Regions from separate parts of the Xanthomonas graminis pv. graminis genome, predicted to be linked through region 1. Evidence: riboswitches for the same ligand, from Rfam matches in the RefSeq annotation. Region 1 holds a riboswitch; each other region holds the start of a gene.

Region 1 (4,230 bases):
CCGCGCTGCTCGGCGGCGACAGCCTGCCCGAGCGCAAGCCCAGCCCGTTGCCGCTGCTGCACCTGGCGCAGCAGTTCGCGCAGCCGCCGGCGCGTTGCCTGATGGTCGGCGATTCCGGCACCGACCTGCAGGCCGCGCATGCCGCCGGCATGCCGGCCGCACTGGTGCGCTACGGCTATCCGCGCGACCTGGACCTGGCCGCGGCCGACGTGGTGCTGCTGATGGACGACCTGCGCGAGCTGCTGGCGCTGGGGTGAGGCGGGCCATTGCACCTGCGGCACGCATGCGGCATCGGGCACTGCAATCGACCTGACAGTCGATCAACCCCTGTAGGAGCGGCTTCAGCCGCGACGCTTTGCCGGTAGCGCCCGGTCGCGGCTGAAGCCGCTCCTACAGGGGCGCGCGTCTGCACTTGGTCCCCGACGCACGGCATGCGAACTGCCGATATCGGGGGATGCGGTTGTTGGCGTGGTCGGTCTGGCATCGCCGCAGCGTTCTTCATGCAGCTGCAGACACAGAAAAACCCTGGGAGCGACTGACTGAAGTCGCTCCCACAACGTCACTGCAACAGTAGCGCCCGAGTCGAGGCGTGCTTGCCTTCACCGAGGCTGCAGCGACTTTCGCTGTCCAGCAGGACGCATGTCGGTGAAGCGGGTCGCACCCCAAGGCGCAGCCCGCTGCGGGGACTCAGCGCGCTGCCGGTGCGTAGCGCAGGGTCAGCGCGTATTCGCGGCCCGGCTGGTTGTACCAATTGATGGTCTGGTAGTCGCGATCGAACACGTTGCTGGCCTTGGCCTGCAGCGTCCAGTCCGCGGCGAACGCGTATTCCACGCGCAGGTCCAGCGTGCCGTAGCCGGCCAGGCGCACGCTGTTGGCCGCGTCGTCGTAGCGGTGGCCGCTGCCGAACGCGGTGACGCCGAGCTTGACCGGGCCGAAGCCGCGGTCCACGTCCAGCCGCGCGGTGTCCTGCGCGCGCCGCGCCAGCCAGTTGTCGCGGTTGGCGCCGTCGCTGCGGTTGCGCGGATCGGTGTGGCTGAGCTGCGCCGACAGTTCCCAGCCGGCCAGCGTGGCGTAGCCGGTCAGCTCGGCGCCGCGGATCCGCGCCTTGTCCACGTTCACCGGCAGGAAGCTGGCGGCGTCGTAGGAGATCAGGTCGTCGACGCGGTTTTCGTAGACGTTGAACGTCCAGTTCCAGGCATCGGCGTACTGCGCCACGCCCAGGTTGCCGCTCTTGGACTTCTCCGGCTTCAGTTCCGGATTGCCGGAGAACGGGTAGTACAGGTCGTTGAAGGTCGGCGCCTTGAAGCCGGTGCCGAGGCTGGCGGTGAGCTTGAAGCCGCCGTCCAGCGCCAGGCCCCAGCCGAGGCTGCCGGTGGTGTGCTGGCCGAACTGTTCATTGTCGTCGCTGCGCACGCTGGCCTGCACCTGCTGCGCGCCGAAGCGGCCCTGGTACTCGGCGAACACGCCGGTGTTGTCGCGCTGGTCCACGTCGAAGGCGGTGGTGCCGGTGACTTGCTCGCGCTGCCAGTCGGCGCCGGCGCTGAGCAGATGGCCTTCGGCCAGGCCGAAGTCGCCCTGCAGCGAGGCGCTGTCGCGGCGGCTGTCGAAGGTGCTGACGAAGCTGCGCGTGTCGCTGCCGGCGGCGTGGTAGTAGCTGTCGGCCTGGTCGCTGTTGCGGCCGAGCTGCGCGGCCAGATGCACGCGCTCGGACGGGGTCCAGTCGAGCTTGCCGCCGACCACCTGCTGGGTGTTGTCGGCCTCGTTGCCGGCGAACAGCGCATCGCCGTCGTACTCGTTGCGGCTGTCGATGTTCAGCGCCTGGCCTTCGATACGCAGCGTGTCGCTCAGCGCATAGCCGCCGCGCGCGCTGAGCGAGGTGTTGCGGTAGCCGTCGCGGTCCGGCTCGTCGACGAAGCAGCCGGCGAACAGGGTGGCCGAGCCGTTGCAGGCGTTGATGCCGTCGGTGTTCTGGTAGCCGCCCTGCACCGATAGCCAGCCGCGCTCGCCGCGGTTGCTGAAGCCGGCGCTGGCTTCGCGCAGGCCGTGGCTGCCGGCGCCCAGGCTCAGGTTCTGCTGCAGGCCCTGGCCGCCGCGGCGGGTGAAGATCTGGATCACGCCGCCGATCGCATCGGAGCCGTACAGGCTCGAGCGCGGGCCGCGCACGATCTCGATGCGCTCGATCTGGCTCAGCGGCAGGTCCTGGAACGCGGCCAGGCCGGCGCTGGCCGAGCCGATGCGCACGCCGTCCACCAGCACCAGCACGTGGTCCGATTCGCTGCCGCGCAGGCTCAGCGTGGTCAGCTTGCCGAGCCCGCCCTGGTTGGACACGCCGATGCCGGCGCGGCCCTGCAGCAGCTGCGCCAGCGACGTGGCCTGGCTGCGCTCGATCTCGGCGCGGTCGATCACCTGCGCCGGGACCACGGTGTCCTCCACCGCGATCTGGGTGCGGGTGGCGGTGACCAGGACCTGGTCCAGGTCGGTGGCGGCATCGGCGGCGAGCGCCAGCGAGGGCAGGGACAGGGCGGACGCGATCGCGACCGAAAGCAGGCGGGACGACATGGGGCAACTCCGGCGCGCGGGCGCGCTGTGACGGCAAAGGAGTCGTGAACGGAAGGTGCGAGCGGACGGCGCCAGACGCGGCGCGGCACGCCGCGACGCCCTCCGCATCGCAACCAGTGAACTGCAAGGCCGGTCTCCGGGCTGGCGATCTGGGAGTCGGACTCCCGGCTGCGACGCCTTCCCATGCCCAAGGCACAGTGGCGCAAGTCGTCAGCGCAGATCGCTTACCGTTGCGGGGGCAGCGCCGGCCTTGTCGCAAGACGCACCGGCTTCCCGTTTCAACCTGCAGGCCGGAGCCGGCGGGTCACCTTAAGCGGCGCGATTGTACGCGATCGCCGCTGCGGCGCACGGATCAGTCGGCGTCGCGCTCGCCTGCGTGGCCATCGCGGTCGGGTTCTTGATCGGCGTCGTACGCATGGCCGCCGGAGGCGTCGTGCGCGTCCTGCGCATAAGGCGTGTCGCGGCGGTCGCCATCGTGGTCGAAATGGGTGGTCGCCACCGGTCCGGCCACCGGCAGGCCGCGCTGCGCCGGCAGCTGCGCCGCCGCGGTGTCCAGCTCGCCGAGCAGTTGCGCGCGCCGCGCCTCGGGCAGTTCCTGCCAATGGCAGCCCGTCAGCGCGCCTTCCAGCGAGTACAGCAGGTTGAGGCTGGGCTTGAAGCCGGCACGCTTGACCTTGAGGAATGCGCCCACCGCACCGGCCGCGGCCAGGTCCTCCTGTGTGCGCAGGCCGACCTGGCGCAGCCAGGCCGCGCTCTTGGGACCGATGTTGCGCAGCTTCTGCGTGCTCATCGCTGGCTCATCGCAGCGCGTCGACGAAGACCTGGGCGATCGCCTCCAGGCCGTGCTGGTCGTCGGCGTCGAAGCGCGCCAGGTCCGGGCTGTCCAGGTCGAACACGCCGACCAGCGCGCCGTCGCGCAGCAGCGGCACCACCAGCTCCGAGCGCGAGGCCGCATCGCAGGCGATATGCCCGGGAAAGGCCTCGACGTCGTCGATGCGCTGGGTCTGGCCGGTGCTGGCGGCGGCGCCGCACACGCCCTTGTGCAGGGGGATGCGCACGCACGCGGGCAGGCCCTGGAACGGCCCGACCACCAGTTCCTTGCCGTCGTACAGGTAGAAACCGACCCAGTTCAGCCGCGGCAGCGCGTGGTACACCAGCGCCGCCAGGTTGGCGGCATTGGCGATGCGGTCGGGCTCGCCGCTGACCAGGGCGCGGGCCTGGGCGAGCAGCTGGGCGTACTGTTCCGGCTTGCTGCCGGTGAGCGAAGAGGAAGCGAACATCATCCGAGTCTAGCAGCGGCCGCTGGCGGCCTGTGCGCCGGCGCCTGGCCCCGGCTATCCTGCGCGCCCGCGCCGCATGCGCCGACCTCGAGGATCCTGCAACGATGAGCGTCCCCGCCTTCTACGTTACCGGCACCGATACCGGCATCGGCAAGACCGTCGCCAGCACCGCGCTGCTGCATGCGTTGCGCGCGCGCGGGCAGACGGCGCTGGGCATGAAGCCGGTCGCCAGCGGCTGCGAGCGCAGCGCGGACGGCTGGCGCAACGAGGATGCGCTGGCGCTGCGGGCGGCGAGCCTGCCGCGCCCGGACTACGCCGACCTCAATCCCTACGCCTTGCCGCTGCCGCTGGCGCCGGAACTGGCGGCCGCCGACGCCGGGGTATGCGTGGA
Region 2 (4,230 bases), 980 kb from region 1:
CATCCGCGAGCGCGAGGTCTCGATCGAGATCACGTCCGCGTCCATCGCCGCCACCGCCTCGATGATGTCGTTGAACTCCGAGTAGCACATGTGGGTATGGATCTGGGTGGCGTCGCGCACCCCGGCCGCGGCGATGCGGAAGCATTGCACCGCCCAGTCCAGGTACGCCTGCCAGTCGGCGCGGCGCAGCGGCAGGCCCTCGCGGATCGCCGGCTCGTCGATCTGGATCACGCCGATGCCGGCCGCTTCCAGGTCGCGCACCTCGTCGCGCAGCGCCAGCGCGATCTGCCGGCAGGTCTGCGCGCGTTCCTGGTCGTCGCGCACGAACGACCACTGCAGCACCGTCACCGGCCCGGTCAGCATGCCCTTCATCGGCTTGTCGGTCAGCGACTGCGCGTACTGGGTCCAGCGCAGCGTCATCGGCGCCGGCCGCTGCACGTCGCCGTAGATGATCGGCGGCTTCACGCAGCGCGAGCCGTAGCTCTGCACCCAGCCATGCTTGGTGAAGGCGAAACCGTCGAGCTGCTCGCCGAAGTATTCGACCATGTCGTTGCGCTCGAACTCGCCGTGCACCAGCACGTCCAGCCCGATCTGCTCCTGCGCGCGCACGCAGCGCTCGGTTTCGGCGGCCAGGAACGCGTCGTACTCGGCATCGCCGAGCTTGCCGGCCTTGTGTTGCGCGCGCGCCTGCCGCACCTGCGCGGTCTGCGGGAACGAGCCGATGGTGGTGGTCGGGTAGGCCGGCAGCCGCAGCGCCGCCTGTTGCGCGTCGCGCCGCTGCGGATATGGCGATTGCCGGCGTCCGGCGTCCTCGCTCAGCGCCGCCACCCGGCGTGCGACCTCGGGGCGATGCACGCGCGCCGAGGTACGCCGCGTGGCCAACGCCTCGCGCGCCTGGTCCAACTCGGCCTGCGCATGCGGCAATTCCTGCAGCGCGTCGGCCAGGGTGCGCAACTCCTGCAGTTTCTGTTTGGCGAAGGCCAGCCAGGCGTGCAGTTCGCGGTCCAGCGCCTTTTCCTGTTCCAGGTCCACCGGCACGTGCAGCAGCGAGCACGACGGCGCCATCCACAGACGCTCGCGGCCGACATGCCCGGCCGCGTAGCGCGCCAGGGTCAGCGCATTCTCCAGCGGCGTGCGCCACACGTTGCGGCCGTTGACCAGCCCCGCCGACAGCACGCGCCCGGCCGGCAACGCCTGCAGCACCGCGTCCAGCTGCGCCACGCCGCGCACCAGGTCCACGTGCAGGCCGTCCACCGGCAGCGCCGCGGCCAGTTCCAGGTTGTCGCCCAGCTCGCCGAAGTACGTGGTCAGCAGCAGCTTCGGCCGCGGCGCCTGGGCCAGGAACGCATAGGCGCGGCGATAGGCCTCGCGCGCGGCCTCGTCCAGGTCCAGCACCAGCGCCGGCTCGTCGATCTGGACCCAGTTGGCGCCGGCCGCGTCGAGTTGCTGCAGCAGTTCGGCGTAGACCGGCAGCAGGCTGTCCAGCAGCGCCCAGCGATCGCTGCCGTCCACGGTCTTGGACAGCAGCAGGAAGGTCACCGGCCCGATCAGCACCGGCCGCGTGGTGATGCCCAGCGCCTTGGCTTCCAGGAATTCGGCCAGCGGCTTGTCGCCGCGCAGGCGGAAGTGCTGGCGCCGCGCCAGTTCCGGCACCAGGTAGTGGTAATTGGTGTCGAACCACTTGGTCATTTCCAGCGCGTGCAGGTCCAGTCCGCCTTCCTGCGTGCCGCGCGCCATCGCGAAGTAGCCGGCCAGCGGATCGGCATCGGCCAGTGCGCGGTAGCGCTGCGGGATCGCGTCGACCAGGAACGCGGTGTCGAGCATCGCGTCGTACAGACTGAAGTCGTTGCTGGGCGGCAGCTCCACCCCGGCCTCGACCTGCAGTTGCCAGTGCCGCTGGCGCAGCTGCCGCGCCGTGTCGTGCAGGCTTGCCTCATCGGTTTCGCGGCGCCAGTAGCTTTCCAGCGCACGTTTGAGCTCGCGCCGCGCACCGATGCGCGGGAAGCCCAGGTTGGTCACGATCGTCATTTGCGTTTCCTCATTGCGGTCATAGGCATTGAGGAACGAAGGAACCGCGCGCCGTCCGCCCGTTCGCACGGGACGCCCGCCACGCCAGCGACCTTCGCCCCCGCGGGCGAACCGGCGCCACGCGGGCAGGCGGAAGAGCGCGGCGCGGCGCAAGGCCACGGCACGGCTTCCGGCCGCCTCCCCGCGGAGGTGCCAGGTCGAATCGGAGGACGCACAGGTCCTCCGGCCGGGGCCGGTATTCGGGCTGATGGACGAGCGCACCGTGCCGGCTGCGCGCCTACTGTCCGCCGCTTCCCAGGCCGGCATGCGCCGGCCCAGTGCCATTGACGGAGGTCGTTTCCATTCACCGCTGCGGGGCAGCTCCGGAATGGGCAGGCGCTTGCGGCGCCGGCCTTCACCGGATTCCCGTTTAAATCCATCCCTTCATCCGAATGAAGCGATGGATACCTTCGGCGAGCGCACGATAGGCTGGATGCGGCGGCGGGTCAAGCGCCAAGTGAATTCGCGGACGTTCACCGGCAGCATTCAGGACGAACGTGTAAGCTATTGATCCCAAAGCCTAATGATCTGACGCTTCCGCCAGCAGGCGACAGCGCAGCACCGCCGCGCCCGATGACGCTTCCGCTCCCGCCTTCCAACCTGCATGCGCGCTATGCCGCCTCCCTGCGCCTGTCCGTCGCGCCGATGATGGACTGGACCGACCGCCATTGCCGCGTGTTCCACCGGCTGCTGGCGCCGTCTGCGCGGCTGTATACCGAGATGGTGCACGCCAATGCGGTGGTGCTGGGCGATCGCGCGCGCTTGCTGGGCTTCGATGCGGTCGAGCATCCGCTGGCGCTGCAGCTCGGCGGCAGCGATCCGGCGCTGCTGGCGCAGGCGGCGCGGATCGGCCAGGCGTGGGGCTACGACGAGATCAATCTCAATTGCGGCTGCCCGTCCGACCGGGTCCAGGCCGGGCGCTTCGGCGCCTGCCTGATGCGCGAGCCGGCGCTGGTCGCCGACTGCGTGGCGGTGATGGCGCAGGCGGTGGACATCCCGGTCACGGTGAAGTGCCGGCTGGGCGTTGACCAGGACGACGACTACGAGGTCTTCCTCGCTTTCGTCGATCAGGTCGCCGCGGCCGGCTGCGGACTGTTCGTGGTGCATGCGCGCAACGCGTGGCTGCAGGGCCTGTCGCCGAAGGAGAACCGCGAGGTGCCGCCGCTGCGCTACGACTGGGCCTACCGGCTCAAGCGCGAGCGGCCGCAGTTGCAGATCGTTCTCAACGGCGGGCTGGCCGACGTGGATACAGCACGCGCGCAGCTGGACGCGGTGGATGGCGTGATGCTGGGCCGCGCCGCCTATCACGATCCCTATGTGCTGCACCGGCTGGACGCGGCCCTAACCGGCGCCACGCCGCGGCCGCGCGCCGAGCTGCTGCGCGCGCTGCGGCCCTATGTCGAGGCGCGCCTGGCCGACGGCGTCGCCCTCAAGCACATCGCCCGCCACCTGCTCGGCCTGTTCCACGGCCAGCCGGGCGGCCGCGCGTTCCGCCAGGTGCTCAGCGAGGGCGCACACCGGCCGGGCGCGGACTGGGCGCTGTTGGAACAGGCGTTGCTTGTGACCGAGGGGACGCCCCGCGTCGCGGCGTAGCGAGATGGGCACGCGTGGCGGTGCGCGCACGCCAGGCGTGCGCCGCTGCACAACGCAAGCTGTCCAGACGAATGCCGTGCTTCCCTTTCGGACGCCCGTTCAGTTACTTTGTTCAGCTTGTCGCGGCAGTCTGCACCGCCGCGGCAGAGGCGGCAGAGCCTTGCCGAGGCGGGGCCGGGCGCCGGCAGGGACAGCTCGCGGGGCTGGAAGCGGAAGTTCATTTCACTGAACGCCGCCGGCCGCTGCGGGAAAAGTTCAGATCGGATTCACCCCGAAAAATCAAGAATTTGGCACGATTTTGCGAAACCTCGGCTGCTGGCAGGGCTCAGTTTCACAAATTTTGAACGTTTCCGATCAGTCCGTTAGGATGCCCGCTCGTGACCTCGCCCACTCTCCGCCGCTACCGCACCGCCGCCGTGATCGCATTCGCGCTCATGGCCGTGGCCGACGGTTGGGCGCAGCAGCCGGGTCCGCCGGGCGTGCCGCCCATGGTGCCGCCCGGCGAGGCGGCCCGGCCGCGCGACTACAACGGCAGTTCGCTGTCCGACGCGGTGCGCCGGGTGCAGCGGT
Region 3 (4,230 bases), 960 kb from region 1:
GCGCGGAGGGCGCGCTGCGGGGTGTGCTTGACCAGCCTTCGGCTGTGGTAAAGCGCTTCTTTTGGTTAATTTTCTTTGCACAAGCAAAGAAAAGTGACCCGCGCCAGCGGAAGCTCTTGCTCTTGCTCTTGCTTCAAAGCTTCAAGCTTCAAAGCTTCAAAAGCTCAATGCCAGAACCAAGGCAAAGGCAAAGGCTTTCGCCTTGCGGCGAGTCACTTTTCTTTGCTCGCGCAAAGAAAAGTAACCAAAAGAAAGCGCGCCCTGCCTAGCGCCCTCCGCGCTGCGCGCTCCGGGTCCGCGTCCATACCGGGGATTCGCGGAAGGGGCATCCTGCCCCTGCCGCGAACGGCGCACATCCATGTGCGCCGCCCTTCGGGTTTTTCCCCGCCATGGCCGCCGCTTCGGAAGGGAACCCAGTAAGTCAAAAGCAATGGCAACAGCAACAGCAACCGCCAAAGCAACAGCAACAGCAACAGCAACGCCTCACGCGATGACGCTGACAACAGCGCCGACGGTGGCGGGCCGCCTGTCATGGCGACAGCGATCGCATCGCCCTCGTACCGAACCCTTTGCCGTACCGACAGCCGCGGCGGCATTGCTGTGGCGCAGATTGAGGTGGAACTGGGTCAATGTAATAGTGCAGATCTCATCACTTTTGTGCGCGCCATGCTCAGTTCCGCCTACACCGCCGAGACCGTCGCCGCTTTCATCCAGGGCGCGCGCCGCCTGCTGGTGCTCACCGGTGCCGGCATGTCCGCCGAGAGCGGCGTGCCGACCTTCCGTGGTCAGGACGACAGCCTGTGGGCGCGCTTCGATCCGCAGCAGCTGGCCACCGAGGACGCCTGGCGGACGAACCCGGCGCTGGTGTGGGGTTGGTACCGCTGGCGCATGGCCATCGTCGCGCAGGCCCAGCCGCATGCCGGGCACCACGCGTTGGTGCGCCTGGCCGGACTGAAGCGCACCACGCTGGTGACCCAGAACGTGGACGACCTGCACCAGCGCGCCGGCAGCGAAGTCGCCGCACACCTGCACGGGCGGCTATCGGCGTTGCGTTGCGGCGATTGCGGCCAGGCCTGGCACGGACTGCTGCCGCCGATCGACCTGCAGGCACCGACCCAGCGCCTGGCGCCGCCGGCGTGCGCGGCCTGCGGCGGCGCCGTGCGCCCGGGCGTGGTCTGGTTCGGCGAGGCGTTGCCGGCCGCCGACTGGGCGCGCGCCGATCGCGCCGCCGATGCCGCCGACCTGGTGCTGGTGATCGGCAGCTCCGGCCTGGTCCATCCGGCGGCCGGGCTGCCGTTGCGTGCCAAGGAGCGCGGCGCCTACGTGGTCGAAATCAATCCCGACCCCAGCGGCCTGTCTTCGCGCGCCGACCTGCACTGGCGCGATAGCGCCGCGGCGGCACTGCCGCTGTTGCTGCAGCGCTGGCCGGCGGGCTGAGGCCGGCGCAAGCGCCGTGCCGCGGCAATCGCGACAGACCGCCAGCGCCGCCGCGGCGGCCCTTGCAGCGTATGCGATACGGCCCGCACCAGGCGCGATCCGGCGCCCGGCCGCAGAGGTTTGCCGCCCGCAGCGGCAAACTCTTGCCCCGCTTGGGTTTTCAGTTTTATGACTACATTTAGCGTTGACGACGCCCGGGGACCACACTATCTTGTGGTGGTCGGTTCCAGCGGCCACCAGGCTGCGGGATCAAAAGGGAAGCCGGTGCGGCGCGCGAGCGCTTAGGCCGGCGCTGCCCCGCAGCGGTAATTGGGAACGAACCCGTCACCCGCACTGAGGCGCCCTGCCTTGGGAAGCGATGGGCTAGGACACCGGCCATCGGCCGTCGCCCATAAGCCCGAAGACCTGCCGACAGCCGCGCGATGCACACAGCGCGGCGCCGACCGTTACATCTCCGGGGGGAGAGGGTCGGTGAAGCGTTGACCGCCCGCAGGCCTCGCGCCTGCGCCGTTGCGGTCTCTGCGACACCGCGTCTTCACCTGCTGATCCGGTCGGACCGTTGCCTGCGAGGGTCAGGCAGCCAGGTGCACCACGCTTGGAGACCTTCATGAGCCAGACCCACAGCCTGCCGGCCGCAGCCCCCCTCGACACCGCCGATGTCGACCCCACGCCTGCCGCCGCCGCTGCCGCGCAGCCCGATGCGGCCGCCAGCGAGCCGAGCAACGACCAGCGCGCCGTGACCTGGATCGTCAAGGACGGCGGCAACCGCCGCATGGCCTTCGACCGCTCGCGCCTGCAGCGCACCCTGGACCGGATCCATGCCGAGTTCCCGCAGCTGGACGTGGTCGACTACGAGCGCAAGGCGTTCGCCTTCGTCGAGAAGAAGGAAAGCCTGTCGGCCGACGAGATGGTCGACTACCTGATCCGCGAGGCCGAGTCGCGCGTGGACATCGCCACGCCGGAGTGGGAGTACTTCGCCGCGCGCCTGTACCTGCACCGCCTGTACAAGCGCGCCAGCAAGAACCGCTTCTACGATGCCGGCGAGAAGTACGGCTCCTACGTCGGCCTGCAGGAAAGCCTGGCCGACCGCGGCGTGTATTCGATCGACATCCTCAAGAACTACTCCAAGGACGAACTCGCCGAAGCCGGCAAGATGATCGACCCGGAGCGCGACAAGCTGTTCGCCTACAACGGCCTGTACCTGCTGGCTACGCGCTACCTGGCCACCGACAACTCGCGCAAGGTCTACGAGCTGCCGCAGGAGCGCTGGCTGACCATCGCGCTGTACCTGATGCAGGACGAAAAGCCTCGCGAACGCCGCATGCAGCTGGTCGGCGAGGCCTACTGGGCGCTGTCCAACCTGTACATGACCGTGGCCACGCCGACCCTGGCCAATGCCGGCAAGATCGGCGGGCAGCTGTCGAGCTGCTTCATCGACACCGTCGACGACAGCCTGCAGGGCATCTACGACTCCAATACCGACGTGGCGCGCGTGTCCAAGCACGGCGGCGGCGTCGGCGCCTACCTGGGCTACGTGCGCTCGTCCGGCTCGGCGATCCGCGGGGTCAAGAATTCCAGCGGCGGCGTGGTGCCGTGGATCAAGCAGCTCAACAACACCGCGGTGTCGGTGGACCAGCTCGGCCAGCGCAAGGGTGCCATCGCCGTGTACCTGGACATCTGGCACCGCGACATCGAGGCGTTCCTGGACCTGCGCCTGAACAACGGCGACCAGCGCCTGCGCGCGCACGACGTATTCACCGCGGTGTGCGTGCCGGACATCTTCATGGAAGCGGTGGAGCGCCGCGGCGAGTGGTACCTGTTCGACCCGCACGAGGTGAAGGAGGTCAAGGGCTGGTACCTGCAGGACTTCTTCGACGAGAAGCGCGGCGAAGGCACGTTCCGCGCCAGGTACGAGGAAGTGGTCGCCGACGAGCGTATCGGCCGCAAGGTGGTCAAGGCCATCGACATGCTCAAGCGGATCATGGTCAGCCAGCTGGAGACCGGCAACCCGTTCATGTTCTATCGCGACGAAGTCAATCGCATGAACCCGAACAAGCACCAGGGCATGGTCTATTCCAGCAACCTGTGCACCGAGATCCTGCAGAACATGAGCCCGACCCGGGTCATCCAGGAGATGATCAGCGGCGACCAGATCGTGACCACCAAGCAGGCCGGCGACTTCGTGGTGTGCAACCTGTCCTCGGTGAACCTGGGCCGCGCGGTCACCGCGCAGCCGGACCTGCTGTCGCCCGACGTGCTGGAACGGCTGATCCGGGTGCAGGTGCGCATGCTCGACAACGTCATCGATCTCAATGATCTGCCGGTGCCGCAGGCCACCATCACCAACCAGAAGTACCGCGCGATCGGCCTGGGCACCTTCGGCTGGCACCACCTGCTGGCGCAGAAGGGCATCGAGTGGAATTCCCGGCAGGCCGAGGACTATTGCGACGAGCTGTACGAGCGCATCAACTACCTGACCATCCAGGCGAGCCTGGCGCTGGCCAAGGAGAAGGGCGCGTACAAGGTGTTCAAGGGCAGCGACTGGCAGAACGGCGAGTACTTCAGCAAGCGCGGCTATGACAGCGCCGAGTGGCAGGAACTGGCCGCGCAGGTCAGCATCAACGGCGTGCGCAACGCGTGGATGATCGCGGTGGCGCCGAACATGAGCACCGCGCAGATCGCCGGCTCCACCGCCTCGATCGACCCGATCTACAGCGCGTTCTACTACGAAGAGAAGAAGGACTTCCGCCGCCCGGTGGTGGCCCCGGGCCTGAACGTGGACACCTATCCGTA

What was found. Region 1 has a riboswitch for cobalamin ahead of btuB (TonB-dependent vitamin B12 receptor). Riboswitches for the same ligand answer to the same signal wherever they lie in the genome.
Region 2: another riboswitch for cobalamin. It lies ahead of metE (5-methyltetrahydropteroyltriglutamate--homocysteine S-methyltransferase); the one in region 1 lies ahead of btuB (TonB-dependent vitamin B12 receptor).
Region 3: another riboswitch for cobalamin. It lies ahead of KHF85_RS01225 (ribonucleoside-diphosphate reductase subunit alpha); the one in region 1 lies ahead of btuB (TonB-dependent vitamin B12 receptor).

Annotation. Positions count from the first base shown of each region.
Region 1 is NZ_CP076255.1:3,984,624-3,988,853, reverse strand. It holds gene gph (phosphoglycolate phosphatase) at 1-257, shown strand, start outside; gene btuB (TonB-dependent vitamin B12 receptor) at 688-2,559, opposite strand; cobalamin riboswitch at 2,670-2,886, opposite strand; gene KHF85_RS17275 (TfoX/Sxy family protein) at 2,912-3,349, opposite strand; gene KHF85_RS17270 (GAF domain-containing protein) at 3,357-3,839, opposite strand; gene bioD (dethiobiotin synthase) at 3,944-4,230, shown strand, end outside.
Region 2 is NZ_CP076255.1:315,687-319,916, forward strand. It holds gene metE (5-methyltetrahydropteroyltriglutamate--homocysteine S-methyltransferase) at 1-2,028, opposite strand, end outside; cobalamin riboswitch at 2,242-2,495, opposite strand; gene dusA (tRNA dihydrouridine(20/20a) synthase DusA) at 2,641-3,660, shown strand; gene KHF85_RS01320 (hypothetical protein) at 4,095-4,230, shown strand, end outside.
Region 3 is NZ_CP076255.1:293,151-297,380, forward strand. It holds gene KHF85_RS01220 (SIR2 family NAD-dependent protein deacylase) at 667-1,437, shown strand; cobalamin riboswitch at 1,642-1,864, shown strand; gene KHF85_RS01225 (ribonucleoside-diphosphate reductase subunit alpha) at 2,045-4,230, shown strand, end outside.